DNA from 4 places in the Paenibacillus sp. SEL1 genome. Region 1 is predicted to be linked to each of the others. Evidence: riboswitches for the same ligand, from Rfam matches in the RefSeq annotation. Region 1 holds a riboswitch; each other region holds the start of a gene.

Region 1 (3,584 bases):
GATCCGCCGGGATATACCAGCCTTGTACCATGCGACTACCATCCTTGGCAGGGAAGCTGACTTCCTCATAAGGCATGCTTTTGGCCTGCATCGGATTAGAGTACAGTGGTGCAACGGTGGGATTCGTAAGTACCCATGCGATGTAAGCATGCAAGGCAATAAAACAAAACAACAGAAAAAAGACGACCGACAGCAGCAGAGCAATCACAACGTGCTTGAACCGCAGCAGACGGGGATTAAAGAGTGGGGTGGACGGCTCCTGAACAGCGGTCTGTAGCTGAGCGTTGCGCTGGGATGTCGAAATCATGTAAGAGCCTCCTTATATAAAATTGATCTTCGTTTCATAGAATATAGGTATAATTCCACTTGAAAATAGTAGTGTAGATCCGTATAGATACCTATTATCGTATGATGGGGATTATCCAAAGTCAACGCCTGAACCGGAAAAGTAAAAATGATGCAAAGAATTGTCGATGTTTGTTCTCGTTCTGTAATATGGTTGTCACAAAAACATCGGTTTACAGTAGCCGCGACTATTCTATATAATTTATGTAACCATGTTTCATAGTGTGAAACGAATATGGATACAAGAGGAGCGGTTCACGATGGAAGACCGTAAATTAACCGTTCGCGCTGTAGAGCGTGCACTTGATATACTGCTGTGTTTTACCGCAAATTCGGATCTTGGCCTGACGGAGATTGCCTCCAAAATTGGTCTACATAAAAGCACGGTTCATCGGCTGTTGACTACGTTGGAGGATCGGGGCTTTGTCGTTCGGAATGCCGAAACGGAAAAATATCGACTTGGCTTCCGCATTTGGGAGCTATCCACGCATTTGTCCCAAAGTGACGAGCCGGCGGTGCTGTTACAACCTGCAATGGAAGGACTACGTGACCGTCTGGGGGAGACGGTCAGCTTGTACTTACGAGACGGCAGCATGCGTATTCGCATACAAGCCGTGCAGAGCAATCAGGCGATCCGCAGGGTCGCGCCTGTAGGTGCGCGTATGCCGCTGGCTGTAGGGGCCTCCAGCAAGGTGCTGGCGGCCTTTATGCCGCCGCAGGAGCTGGAAGCCCTGCTAAGCGGGGATGAATGGCCGCCCTCAGTAGACCCGGAGGTCTATAAAGCCCAGCTGCAGGACATTCGCGAGAAGGGCTATGCGACCAGCTATGAAGAACGGGAGCCAGGGGCTGCTGCTGTGGCAGCGCCAATTGTGAACCGGAAGGGACAGGTCACTGCGGCTTTATCTGTATCCGGCCCGGTCAGTCGACTTGCACCCGAGACGCTACATGACTTTGCTCCGATTTTGATCGAAGCGGCGAAGGAAATGGGGCTTATGCTCCCGTAACAAGAATGAACACAGTTGAAGCAAGCAGAGTGATTTGATGGGGAACGTCTCCTTGGTAAAGGGAACCTAAAGGGGTTGCCAAAGCCATAAATTTGAAGTAGTCTGGTAAGGAAGGTGGGATGTCTGTTATATCCGCCTCATGTGAATAGAAGTATCACAGTTACTGGGGGAGCCTGTAATGCCGGGCTGAGATGGAATCGTGCAAGATTCCGGACCCTTTGCACCTGATCTGGATCATACCAGCGTAGGGAAGTAATCGGCCATTGAAATGTATACGCGGCTGCTGTCTTCAGTGGCGCATTGGAATGGATTATTCCATATGCGCATTGTCTGGATAGCTGCCTCGTTAGATTAGCCGGTTCCCTGGGGAACCGGCTTTTTTGCATAGATCAGCGCCACCCTGGGAATGGTTCCGGATCGGTGTGTCATTTCATCGAAACGGGAGGAATGGACAATGAAGTCGACAGAAGCAGAAGGAACAAAAAAAGTTGAGGTAGAGAAGACAAGCGGGGAGCAAGCCAGTGGGGTAACGCCCTTTCCAGGAAGCCGTAAGGTATATATTCAAGGCTCGCGGCCGGACATTGCCGTGCCAGAGCGCGAAATTGCTCTTCATCCTACACATACGCCGCAGGGCACGGAGCATCATGAGCCATTGCGTGTATATGATACAAGCGGTCCCATGACCGACGAAGCCTATCAGGTCGATATCCGTCAGGGCCTGCCTCCATTACGGCGAGCTTGGGCACTGGAACGGGGCGATGTGGAGGCTTACGAGGGACGCGCCGTCCAGCCGGAGGATAATGGACTGAAACCTGGCTCCAAACGGGAGACAGTGGAATTTCCCGGCGTGACCAATCGTCCGCTTCGTGCTTCGCAAGGGCGTACAGTGACGCAAATGCATTATGCGCGGCAAGGGATCATTACGCCCGAAATGGAATTTGCGGCGATCCGCGAAGGGGTGGAGCCTGAGTTTGTACGGCAGGAGTTGGCGGCTGGACGAGCCATTTTGCCTTCGAATATCAATCACCCGGAAAGTGAGCCAATGGTCATTGGGCGTCATTTTCACGTGAAGATCAATGCGAACATTGGTAATTCTGCGGTTACCTCCTCCATCGAGGAGGAAGTGGAGAAAATGACTTGGGCTGTGCGTTGGGGCTCGGATACGGTTATGGACCTGTCCACAGGCCGTAATATCCATACAACACGTGAATGGATCATTCGGAATTCTCCTGTACCGATTGGGACTGTGCCGCTGTATCAGGCACTTGAAAAGGTGAACGGTGAAGCAGAGGCGCTGACATGGGAGTTGTATCGCGATACGCTGATTGAGCAGGCGGAGCAGGGAGTGGACTATTTTACAATTCATGCGGGTGTATTGCTGCGGTATATTCCGATGACGGCGAATAGAATGACGGGAATTGTGTCCCGGGGCGGGTCAATCATGGCAGCCTGGTGCCTTGCGCACCATCAGGAGAATTTTTTGTATACACATTTTGAAGAAATTTGCGAAATTATGAAAGCCTATGATGTGGCCTTTTCTCTCGGGGATGGTCTACGTCCAGGTAGTATCTATGATGCGAATGATGAAGCACAGTTTGCAGAGCTGGAAACGTTGGGCGAGCTAACGCAAATCGCATGGAAGCATGATGTTCAGGTCATGATTGAAGGGCCGGGACATGTCCCTATGCATAAAATCAAAGAGAATGTGGATTTACAAATGGAGATTTGTAAGGAAGCTCCTTTCTATACCTTGGGACCGCTCACGACGGATATTGCCCCCGGATATGATCATATTACCTCAGCCATCGGGGCGGCGATGATCGGTTGGTTCGGGACGTCCATGCTGTGTTATGTTACGCCTAAGGAGCATTTGGGTCTACCCAATAAGGATGATGTCCGTGAGGGTGTCATTACCTACAAAATTGCGGCACATGCTGCCGATCTGGCCAAGGGGCATCCACGGGCGCAGCAGCGGGATGATGCTTTGTCCAAGGCACGCTTTGAGTTCCGCTGGCGGGATCAGTTCAATCTGTCGCTTGATCCCGAGCGTGCCTTATCCTACCATGATGAAACGCTACCCGCAGAGGGCGCCAAGGAAGCACATTTTTGCTCAATGTGCGGCCCTAAATTTTGTAGTATGCGTATCACTCAGGACATTCGCGCCTATGCAGCGGATAAGGGGCTGAACACTCAAGAAGCAGTAGCTGCCGGAATGCGCGAGAAGGCAGAGCAGTA
Region 2 (3,584 bases), 340 kb from region 1:
AATATCCTTCGTAACGACCTTATCCTTTAAATTGGCTGCATCCCACTGCATAATTTGAGGTGTGACCAAGCCGAGGACACCCACTCTGAGCGCATGCTCTTCACCTTTCTCATCCGTTACCGTTTTATCAAGAATTTGATAAGGGGTAAAATAATTTTTAGTAGCTTGCCCCCCCTTATCAACATAAACATTCGCATTTACGTAAGGGAAATCGGCTCCCTTGAGCGATTTTTCCAGAAAATCGAGACCATAGTTGAATTCGTGGTTGCCCACTGTCGCCGCATCATAGCCCATCAAGTTCATCATCTTGTAGACTGGATGGACACCGCCTTCTTTTTCATAGGTTTTGTTTCTGGCCATATAATCGCCTAATGGATTGCCCTGTAACAAATCACCGTTATCGAACAGCATGCTGTTTCTTGTTTCACTGCGCGCCTGTTGGATCAAACCAGCTGTGCTAATCAAGCCATATTCGTTGGTTTCTTTGTCTGAATAGTAATCATAGTTCATCAGCGACGCATGAATATCCGTTGTTTCCATGATCCGCAAATTCACCGTAGCGCTATCGCGAGAATCGCTAGCTGCCCAGGATGGAGCGGCCGAAAACACCAGCATGCTACAAGCTACAACTATTGCTGTAAACCCTTTAAACCAATTTTTACGAAATAACAAAATATACCCCTCCTCATTAAGGTGTATGCCTCATATACATACTTTTGCACATATATGTAAGCCTTGAACCCACCATTTCTATTTTAATCCAACGCCAGACAAAAGAGTAGTCATTCACTTAAATTATTTATGAAAAAATAATTAATTCTCTCAAAAATAAAAAAACCAGCAAACCTCCTAAAAAACTCGGAGATTCACTGGTTTATCCATTTATATTCTCATTATTTATTCCACACTTGGCGCTCCGTTTGCTGACCCACATACTCAATGCGAGTCGGATTCACGTCCAGAATGACATAATCGGGATCATCCGGTCCGGAAAACCATTCCTTCAAGGAATCGTTCCACACTTGTTTGCGCAGCCCTTCATCAGCTGTAATCTGGACAGTAGCCTCCACTTCTACGACTTCCTTTGTACCGCCAACTTCATAACCCAGCAGCAGATAAGCATTCGGATTATCCTTTAGCTCATCCACTTTATGCGTTTTGCGATCTGTCGCCAGATGAATGTTCATTCCATCGTTAAAAAGGGCCATATAGCGTACTTTCGGTTTGCCACCCTCTACCGTACCTAACGAGCAAAATTTGTTGTTATCCAAAGCCTTCACAATGGCTTGTTCTAGTTGGCTACGATCCAATGTTTCCGTTTTACCCACAGTACAACAACTCCTTTTCACGAATTAGAATCCTCTACGGCCATGCCATTGGGCACCAGTCCATCTGAATATACCTACGCAGCTGTTCTGAAAATAACATGACCCGATCGAATCGGATTGATGCATGCTCATTTTCAGATCAAAGCTCACAGTAAAAGTGTACCCTGTCGTTCGGCAAATGAACCGTCATCTCTTCCTCCATGCTGGACAGACCCGCATTCAAGGCATATAATCTTCGTAGTAAACCCGAATAAATGAACCCATTAAACCATACAATGCCAGGGGTGCTGGAATCGGCCGGCTGAGAGTGTGTCCCAAGACACTGACCCTTACAACCTGATCTGGGTAATGCCAGCGTAGGAATGCTTAAGCAAGATGTGCCTTTTTTACATAGGACCATCCCTTACTTTGGTATATACAAGCGCAAGCGTCCCGGAACCTCGGGGCGCTTTTTTTGTTGAAGATTAAGTTGTTGGAAAGATCGCGTCCGGCAGATGTTATTTTTATGAAAATGGGGAACATAAGCTGTCTGATTGGACGGATAACGGGTAATTAAAGGAGAGAACACAACGATGAAGCGCATGAAAATGTTAAGCCTGGGACTGATCAGTCTGTGGCTCATGGCCTTGACCCTGACCGCTTGCGGTGGAAGTCCCTCCACATCCCAAGAAGCGGCTCCCGCTACCAACACTCAAACGTCTACTCCGGCAAAGGAGCTCAAAGATGTTAAAGTCGTGCTCGACTGGACACCCAATACGAATCATACGGGACTCTATGTTGCCAAGGACAAAGGATTTTACGAAAAAGCGGGTTTGAATGTCCAAATTATTCAACCTGGTTCAGGCGGAGCCGATCAAATGGTTGCCTCTAATGCTGCACCTTTTGGTATCAGCTACCAAGAAGGCGTCACACAGGCTCGTACGCAAGGCGTGCCGCTTGTATCCATCGCTGCGGTGATTCAGCATAATACCTCAGGCTTCGCAGCCCCAGTAGATCGCGGAATTAAGAGCCCCAAAGATTTTGAAGGTAAAAAATACGGCGGTTGGGGCTCTCCCGTAGAAGAAGCGGTCATGAAATCCATCATGGATTCAGACAAAGGCGATGTGAGCAAAGTGAAGATCGTCAACATGGGTAATGCAGACTATTTTACAGCCGTGAAGCGGGATATCGACTTTGCCTGGATTTTCTACGCATGGACTGGAATCGAAGCCCAGCTTCGAGGTGAGCCATTGGATATGCTGTATGTAAAAGATTATTCCAAAAGCCTCGATTACTATACACCTGTAATTGTGAGCAACGAACAGACAATAAAAAATGATCCAGAACTGGTAAAAGCGTTCATGAACGCTACCGCACAAGGCTATGAATACACTATCGCCCATCCAGAAGAAGCCGCGGACATCTTAAGCAAAGCTGTACCGGAGCTGGATAAAAAACTGGTACTTGCCAGCCAAAAATGGCTGAGCCCGCGTTATCAGGACGATGCCGCGCAATGGGGTGTGCAAAAAGCGGAGGTATGGCAAAACTATTCGGACTGGATGTACGAACGCAAGCTGCTCAGCAAGCCTTTGGAAGTGGATAAAGCCTTCACAAACGACTTCTTGCCCAAGCGTTGATCATTTGTTAAAACGCTAAATAAGACTGAACTAGAGAAGTGAACGAAGTTCCACTACGCAGTCGGATGGTGCTTCCCATCGCTGTTGTACCCAGATTTCTTTTATGAATATCCAGAGGTTGAAATCTGGGTACAAAGGCGAACGCTAACGCTTGTACAGCACCATTCCGCCCACTTCGTTCTCGTTCCACTTGGTTTATTCTTTAGTCTCATAGTGTCTAAGCGCAAAAGCAGGTGCGCTTATGTGAGAAAAATACAAAATACCGTACAACCTAGCTTAAAAACTAAGGTGCTTTTTAAGGCGGTTGGCAGCGTAGCGGTTCATTTGAATCTGGAGAAGCGCAGCGTTCGCCTTTGCCGTTGGATTCTTACCTTTTAAAATTTATTCAAAGAATCCCACGGCAACAGCGATCGTAAGATCAAATGAAACGCGAAGCGGTCTCCCCGCCTTAAACCACCCTATTTTCTCAAAACAACTCCACAATAAAGGACAGGTGAATTTTCATGGCTAACACACTGCTCAGTATTCAAGTAATCCCTAAAACTCCTAATAACGAGGACTCTTACCCGTATGTAGATAAGGCGATTGAGGTCATTCAGCGCTCCGGCGTCAAACATCAGGTGAATCCATTGGATACGAC
Region 3 (3,584 bases), 2.1 Mb from region 1:
CCCGCCGCCACTGTCCGAACCAGCAATCGTCAGCGCTCTGGGTACACGAGTGTCTATCATCGCGCACCACCTGCTGTGGTTGTTCCGGCTTCACGGATAGAGACATGCCCTTCTAGTGAACCTGTATGCAGTTTGGCCAGCTCGTCGAGAAAGGCAATCTGGAAGCTGCCGGGCCCCAGCTCTGCGGTACGTGCTGCGGCTCGAGAAGCTGCTGCACCGTAAAATGCCAAACCTGCTGTACCTGCGAGCAGCAGGTTGGGTTCAACAGCTGCAAAGGCACCTAACACAGAGGTCAGCAGGCAGCCTGCTCCGGTTACCTTCGTGAGCAGCGCGTCTCCGCCGCTAATCATTCGTGCTTCGGCCCCATCGGTGATGACGTCCTCTTTTCCAGTAATGACAACCATTGTATTGAGCGTTCGAGCAGCCCGAATTGCCAGATCGACATGGCCGCTGTCAGCACTGTCACCGGCATCTACGCCTTTAATCTCACGCGCTTCTCCAACAAGATGTGCGACTTCGGCTGCATTGCCCCGCACCAATGAGATTTTGACTTCACTAAGGATTCGCAGTGCCGATTCAGTTCTAAAGCTCGTTGCTCCCGCACCGACCGGATCTAGCAGCACCGGAACACCGTGTGCATTCGCCGATTGTCCAGCAATGATCATGGCATCCACCAGTTCGCGGTTCAGTGTACCGATGTTTAACACGACGGCGCCTGCTATTTTTGCCATATCTGCTACTTCCTCGGGTGCATAGGCCATCACCGGGGAGGCGCCCAATGCATACAGACCGTTGGCCGTAAAGTTGGTGACTACCACATTGGTCATATTGTGAACGAGGGGTTTGCTGTTTTGTACCTTCGTCAGGAGATCCGAATAACTTTTTTTCCATGTACTCATAATGATTATCCTCTCTATAGTTGGTGGTTCAACAGGGCATTAAACGTACTTCACACATCGAATCGCCAGGCTGACTATTCCAAGACCGCTGCCTGCATCTGGACCGGCCATTCTTCCTGCTTATAAGCCATATCCCAGAACTTATATTCCAGCTGGCAGCTCAGTATAAAATGCTCAATCATCCGCTCCCGCTCAGCAGCCGTTGCGTCTTCCGCCCAAGCATCTACACGTTCTCGGAACTTGAGTGTTGTATCATCAAGCTGATCTCCATAGAAGCCCATCCATTCATAGAACGGATGAGACTCATCCGGCTTTACTTCATCCAGCAGCCTGCGACCAATCTCGGCATACGTCCACATACATGGCAGCAGCACAGCCAAGATCTCGCCCAGGCTGCCCTCATGCGCAACCGTCAGCATGTGACGGATATAGTGATGAGCCGACGGAGCGAGCGGATATCCCTGCAACTCTTCATAGCTCACCCCTGCGACAGCACAGAAATTTTGATGCGGATGAACCTCACTGTGGAGAATAAAAGAGATTTGTTCATTAAATACAGCCATGTCCTCCCGATTTGTGCATTTGGAGATTGCGATGCCGTATATCCGCATGTAAGCGTTCAAATATTCAAAGTCCTGTTTTACATAGTGAATCAGCTGTCCCCTTGTCAAACTTCCTTCAGCAATACCTCTCACAAAGGGGTGCTCAAAAATCGCTTGAAAGATGCCGTCCGCCTGCCGACGGAGTTCTTGTGTAAAACTCAATTTCCCCACCTCCATTAAATTGAAGAGCAAGAAGTCCTGTAAGAATATAATTCCGGAACAACGCTAAAAAGCCGCCCCGGAAAAATGGGAGCGGCTTCAACAATAGGCTCAATACGCAAAAAAACGTTTGAAACCTTATATACGAAGGCTCCACTTTCCTACGCTAGTACGAACTAGATCAGGTTCAAAGGGTCCAAGATACGTTCTTGTCTCAGCCATAGCGGCTCCCCTAGTGGACTTCTATTCTTTTGACTATTACTGTACATACGTTCATACGCTATGTCAAACATAGTGTGCAAAATATGAAATTTCCTCTAGTTAGGTGTTTTGGGCTTAGTGAGGGTGATGAATTACATTTTCCACAGCTTTGACCTTGGCATATTCCGGTTTCCACATTGCAACTCGTATAGCTTGTTCCACATCTGAAATGTGCGCCTGAGCTACCTGATCCTGTATCGCGGCTTTTGCAACCGCAATCGCAACAGCGTACGAAACTTCGCGTAATTTTCGGATATGAGGGAGTAGTGCACCACCAGGCGTATTCGAATCTACACCATTGGCAACAGCTACTGCTGCCGCTGTAAACATCGCAGGGGTAATCCTTTTGGCTTTAACCACAATCGCACCCAGACCCAGTCCCGGAAAAACAAAGGCATTGTTCGCCTGTCCAATCTCAAATTTCGTACCGTTATAGGTGACGGGCTCAAAAGGACTTCCGGTTGCAATCAGTGCTTTGCCATCGGTCCACCGGATCAAATCCTCGGGTACTGCTTCTGCAAGGTTTGTAGGATTGGACATGGGCATAATGATCGGGCGTTCTACATGTTTCGCCATCTCCTTGATGATCTCTTCAGAAAAGGCACCTGCTACACCGGAAGTTCCAATCAATATCGTAGGCTTCACCTGACGGATGACCTCTAGCAGTGGTATTTTGCCGTCACCCGATCGGGTCCATGAGCTGACTTCATCCTTTTTGCGCACATACGGTTTCTGATACTCCAATACGTCTTCCATATCTTCCATTAACAGCCCGCGATAATCAAAGGCCCAAAAGGACTTGAAGGAATCTTCTGCGGAAAGGCCGTCCTCGATCATAGCACCCCGAATTTGATCAGCATTACCGATTCCTGCTGCCCCTGGACCGAAAACAAGTATTTTTTGTTCACGCAGCGGAGTCTTGGTGATACCCACCGCCGAAAGAATCGCAGCCAAGGTCACCGCTCCTGTACCTTGTATATCATCGTTGAAGGTGAGTATACTTTGACCGTATTTTCCTATAATATGGCGTGCATTTACGCTACCCACGTCTTCCCAATGTAAAAGCGCCTTTGGGAATTGCGCTAACGTTTTGCTGATAAAAGTATCAATAAACTGGTTATAGGCTTCTCCGCGAACCCGTTTATGGCGGTTTCCGATGTACAGTGGATCATTCAGCAGCTTTTCATTATTTGTACCTACATCTAGTACAATTGGCAGCACCCGCCCGGGATGAATGCCTGCCGCAGCCGTATACACTGCAAGCTTGCCGATAGCAATGTTAATCCCCCCGACGCCCCAGTCACCAATCCCTAAAATACTTTCGGAATCTGTCACGACGATCAGATCCACATCATGGCCACTCAAACCAGAATTATGGAATGCTTGTCCAATACCGTTCGGGTTATCTATCGACAAATATATGCCTCCAGGACGGTTGTACTCGTGACTATATTCTTGAATCGCGGTTCCTACGGTCGGCGTGTAGACTACGGGCAGCATTTCACTCAAATGATCGGTTAGCAGCCGGTAGTAGAGTACGACATTTCGGTTGTGAAGGTCGTTGAGAGAAGCATTTTTTCGCAGCATGGTGGGTTGTGCCAGAAACTGCTGATATGCCCGTACGCTCTGTTTCTCCAATGAAAGGACGGTTGGAGGAAGGATT
Region 4 (3,584 bases), 2.4 Mb from region 1:
TCCTTCAGTACCGCTTCATCATGATCTTCACGGCTCAATATATGCCGATTCAGCTCCACCACTACGGTTTTCACCTTTACATCAAGCTCATGTAGCAATTGATTCACATGAGTGATTCGATTAGAAAAGGTCATGCTCTGGCCGTTAATCGTCAGCTTCATAAGCTTTTCTCCTTGAAGAGCTCAGAAGAAAAACTACTTATCCCAAGTTCTGCTGCACCAGCTCCATTAAGCATAGCTGCCATCGCACGCCCGGTAGCATCACTCAGCAGGACACCGTTGCGATAATGCCCGACCGCAGCATATACGCCCTCGACCCCAGGAACAGTGCCTATAAAAGGGTGACCTGATGCAGCCTGCGGACGTAAGCCCGCCCAAGTGCGTATAAAAGAAGCTTCACGGACGCGCGGCAGCCAGGCAGAGGCACGTGCCAGCAAGCCCTCCAAGCCTCCTACGGTCACTTGTTCGTCATATTGATGCGGAAGGCTCGTTGCCCCAATCCAAAGCTCGTTATACTGTTTAGGCACGAGGTAAATATCATCAGCATAAATGGTGTATTCTAATGGGTGATCCTTCAAGGAGACCGCTACCGCTTCGCCCTTGACCGGATAAAGTGGATATTCAAACCCAACCTGCGCCAGTAATTTCATGCTATCCAAGCCTCCAGCAATAATGACCTGATCGCAGGAAAAAAAGCCGCTATCTGTTCGGACACCGCAAACTCGACCATTCTGTATGACCAGTTGCTCTGCCCGTGTACCAGACCATACCGTTGCTCCCAGCACCGCAGCAGCACCTGCATAAGCACGACAAAGCTGGACAGGAGCCACTTGTGTCTCCTTTGAACGATATATTGCTCCGATCGCTTGTTCATCCAAACCTGGAATTCGTCGGGCCAATTCCCTCGCATCCCACCAGATAGGACAATCATCCTCTCGCGTTTTAGAAGCTTTCCAGCGTTTTTGGCCCTCAGTTTCCGTACGGAAAGGGGTCACAAATCCTTCTGTACGGAATTCCACCGAAATACCCGACAAACGCTCCAGATCACAGACAAGCTCAGGGAATGCATCTCGACTTCTGCGAGCAAATCGTGCCAGCTCAGAGTCGGTGAACTCTTCACTTTCCGCTGCCAGCATTCCAACCGCTGCTCCTGAGGCTCCCTCACCCGGGATCAATCGTTCCAGCATGATCGTACTTCTTCCCTCCTTGGCCACATGATAAGCAATGGAACTGCCGATGACACCTCCACCTATGACCAAGCATTCAGCATGTCCTATCGCTCTTGCCTCTGTGTGTATCTTTAGCATTTGTTCCGTGTCTCCTCTCCATAAACCATTCTGCTTTCAACTTGCCTCTACTCTCGTTTTCTCGCTACAGGCTGTGAACTACAAGATCTGCCATTTGCCTATATTCCATCGCAGCTGCAACGGGCGACTCAGCCTCCCATATACCAGACATCACCGCAATACCGCTTGCTCCGGCCATGTAAAGCTCAGGGATATGGTACGGTTGTATGCCGCCCAGCGCGATCACCGGAATGTTCGACAGTCTGCAAATATGTTCAAGCTGAGCTAAACCCCGCGGTACAATACCGGGCTTACAATGGGTCTCATATACGTGACCATAAAGTACATAGTCTGCTCCTGCCTGCTCGGCAGTCTGCGCCTCCTCCAAGGAATGCACAGACACTCCACAGCGTGTACTCTTTGAAAGTAGGCTTTTCACATCCACAACAGGTAATCCATTAGCTGGTAGCTGGACGGTTCCAACCAAAGTAAGTAAAGCTACATCCACACGATCATTTACTACAATTTGTTGCAAAGGAACTTCCTGCTCCACCATGCTGCGAGTCAAAGAAAGCAATGCAGAGGCACCATTCTGTTTTAAACGTGCGTGTACATAATGAACATACGGACAAATCATAGCAGCCACTCGGGCGGCTTGTGCAAAAGTGCCCTTTTCCATCGAAATTGCGTGTAATTCGATTTTGTCTTCACCTCACATTGGATTAAAGGATCTAAGCTTAGCCAGCCACGTCTACCAGCAGTAATGAAAGGGGATTGTATGTGAATCCGTCTACGGAAGCTCGAACAACTTAAAGTGAACGAAACGCAAAAAAACCACTTCCCCAAGGAAGTGGTTTAACGAACGTCCAATAATCGAACGGACCATGATATCCGTATACGTGTATCGTCCCACGCACAAACAAAATAAAGATGGTGTTGCCTTGTTTGTACGGCGCTCACTTCCCTACGCTGGCATAACCCAGATCAGGTGCAAAGGGTCCGAAATCCATTTATTCCGTCTCAGCCGCATGGGCGGCTCCCCTAGTGTGACTATTTTATTGTATAAGCTAAAGATAGCTTAGCATATTTTCCTAATTCTGCAAACCCCACTTCGTGTGAAATCGCAGAACTGGATTTAACTGATTTTAGTTAACTTTACTTGACCACTCTTCCACATTCCACGTTTTGGTTACCCAATCCTCGTAAAAGTCCGGTTCGTGAGATACAAGCAATACGGTCCCTTTGTATTCCTTCAAGGCACGTTTCAGCTCATCCTTTGCTTTAACATCCAAGTGGTTGGTAGGCTCATCGAACAATACCCAGTTGCTTTCACGCATTAACAGTTTGCAAAGACGGACTTTAGCCTGTTCTCCACCACTAAGCGCAGATAGCGGACGTGTGATATGCTCATTTTTCAAACCGCAGCGCGCCAAATGCGCTCGTACTTCATGCTGGTTCAAATGCGGAAATTCATTCCACACATCGTCAATCGGTGTAATTTTCTCTGCCTTTACTTCCTGCTCAAAATAAGCGGGCTGCAAAAAATCACCTTGATAGGTTTTTCCACTGATTGGCGGAATTTTTCCCAATATGGTTTTGAGCAATGTCGATTTACCGACACCGTTGTAGCCGACAATTGCAATTTTTTCGCCACGTTCAATCGTCATGGACATCTTAGGCAAAAGGGCATGTGTATAACCAATCTCAAAATCAATACCCTCAAATACCGTCTTTCCGCTTGCACGTGCCTCTTTGAATTGAAAGGTTGGTTTTGCGGCTTCTTCAGGCTTATCAATACGTTCGATCCGATCAAGCTGCTTTTCACGGCTCTTTGCTCGGCCTGAGGTAGAAGCACGCGCTTTATTACGCTGAATAAAATCTTCCTGTTTCTTTATAAAGTCCTGTTGCTTCTCATAAGCATCAATATGCTGAGCTTTGTTCAGATCCGCCATTTCAAGAAACTTTTCATAGTTAGCTGAATAACGGGTCATCTTGGCAAATTCAAGATGGTAAATAACATTAACGACCTGGTTCATAAACTCAGTATCATGTGAAATAAGGATAAAAGCATAGGGATAATCCTTCAAATAGCGCGTAAGCCATTCAATATGCTCTACATCCAAGTAGTTGGTAGGCTCATCCAGCAGCAGGACATTCGGCTTTTCCAACAGCAATTTAGCAAGAAGCACCTTTGTCCGTTGCCCGCCGCTAAGTGCAGATACATCCCGATCCAGTCCTATGGCCGACAGACCTAGTCCATTCGCCATTTCTTCAACCTTCACATCAATGAGGTAAAAAT

What was found. Region 1 has a riboswitch for thiamine pyrophosphate ahead of thiC (phosphomethylpyrimidine synthase ThiC). Riboswitches for the same ligand answer to the same signal wherever they lie in the genome.
Region 2: it holds a riboswitch for thiamine pyrophosphate, as region 1 does, so the genes downstream of both, ACYCSE_RS11355 (ABC transporter substrate-binding protein) here and thiC (phosphomethylpyrimidine synthase ThiC) in region 1, are expected to answer to the same signal.
Region 3: it holds a riboswitch for thiamine pyrophosphate, as region 1 does, so the genes downstream of both, tenA (thiaminase II) here and thiC (phosphomethylpyrimidine synthase ThiC) in region 1, are expected to answer to the same signal.
Region 4: it holds a riboswitch for thiamine pyrophosphate, as region 1 does, so the genes downstream of both, ACYCSE_RS23615 (thiamine phosphate synthase) here and thiC (phosphomethylpyrimidine synthase ThiC) in region 1, are expected to answer to the same signal.

The regions. Positions count from the first base shown of each region.
Region 1 is NZ_CM137723.1:2,816,905-2,820,488, forward strand. Features, by position in the region: gene ACYCSE_RS12910 (alpha/beta hydrolase) at 1-307, opposite strand, end outside; gene ACYCSE_RS12915 (IclR family transcriptional regulator) at 606-1,349, shown strand; TPP riboswitch at 1,505-1,617, shown strand; gene thiC (phosphomethylpyrimidine synthase ThiC) at 1,804-3,584, shown strand, end outside.
Region 2 is NZ_CM137723.1:2,475,387-2,478,970, reverse strand. Features, by position in the region: gene ACYCSE_RS11365 (bifunctional 2',3'-cyclic-nucleotide 2'-phosphodiesterase/3'-nucleotidase) at 1-672, opposite strand, end outside; gene ACYCSE_RS11360 (pyridoxamine 5'-phosphate oxidase family protein) at 894-1,328, opposite strand; TPP riboswitch at 1,599-1,708, shown strand; gene ACYCSE_RS11355 (ABC transporter substrate-binding protein) at 1,901-2,944, shown strand; gene ACYCSE_RS11350 (MTH1187 family thiamine-binding protein) at 3,448-3,584, shown strand, end outside.
Region 3 is NZ_CM137723.1:697,748-701,331, reverse strand. Features, by position in the region: gene thiD (bifunctional hydroxymethylpyrimidine kinase/phosphomethylpyrimidine kinase) at 1-60, opposite strand, end outside; gene thiM (hydroxyethylthiazole kinase) at 57-899, opposite strand; gene tenA (thiaminase II) at 974-1,663, opposite strand; TPP riboswitch at 1,802-1,904, opposite strand; gene ACYCSE_RS03135 (NAD-dependent malic enzyme) at 1,997-3,584, opposite strand, start outside.
Region 4 is NZ_CM137723.1:5,174,013-5,177,596, forward strand. Features, by position in the region: gene thiS (sulfur carrier protein ThiS) at 1-161, opposite strand, end outside; gene thiO (glycine oxidase ThiO) at 158-1,306, opposite strand; gene ACYCSE_RS23615 (thiamine phosphate synthase) at 1,371-1,964, opposite strand; TPP riboswitch at 2,230-2,338, opposite strand; gene ACYCSE_RS23620 (ABC-F family ATP-binding cassette domain-containing protein) at 2,431-3,584, opposite strand, start outside.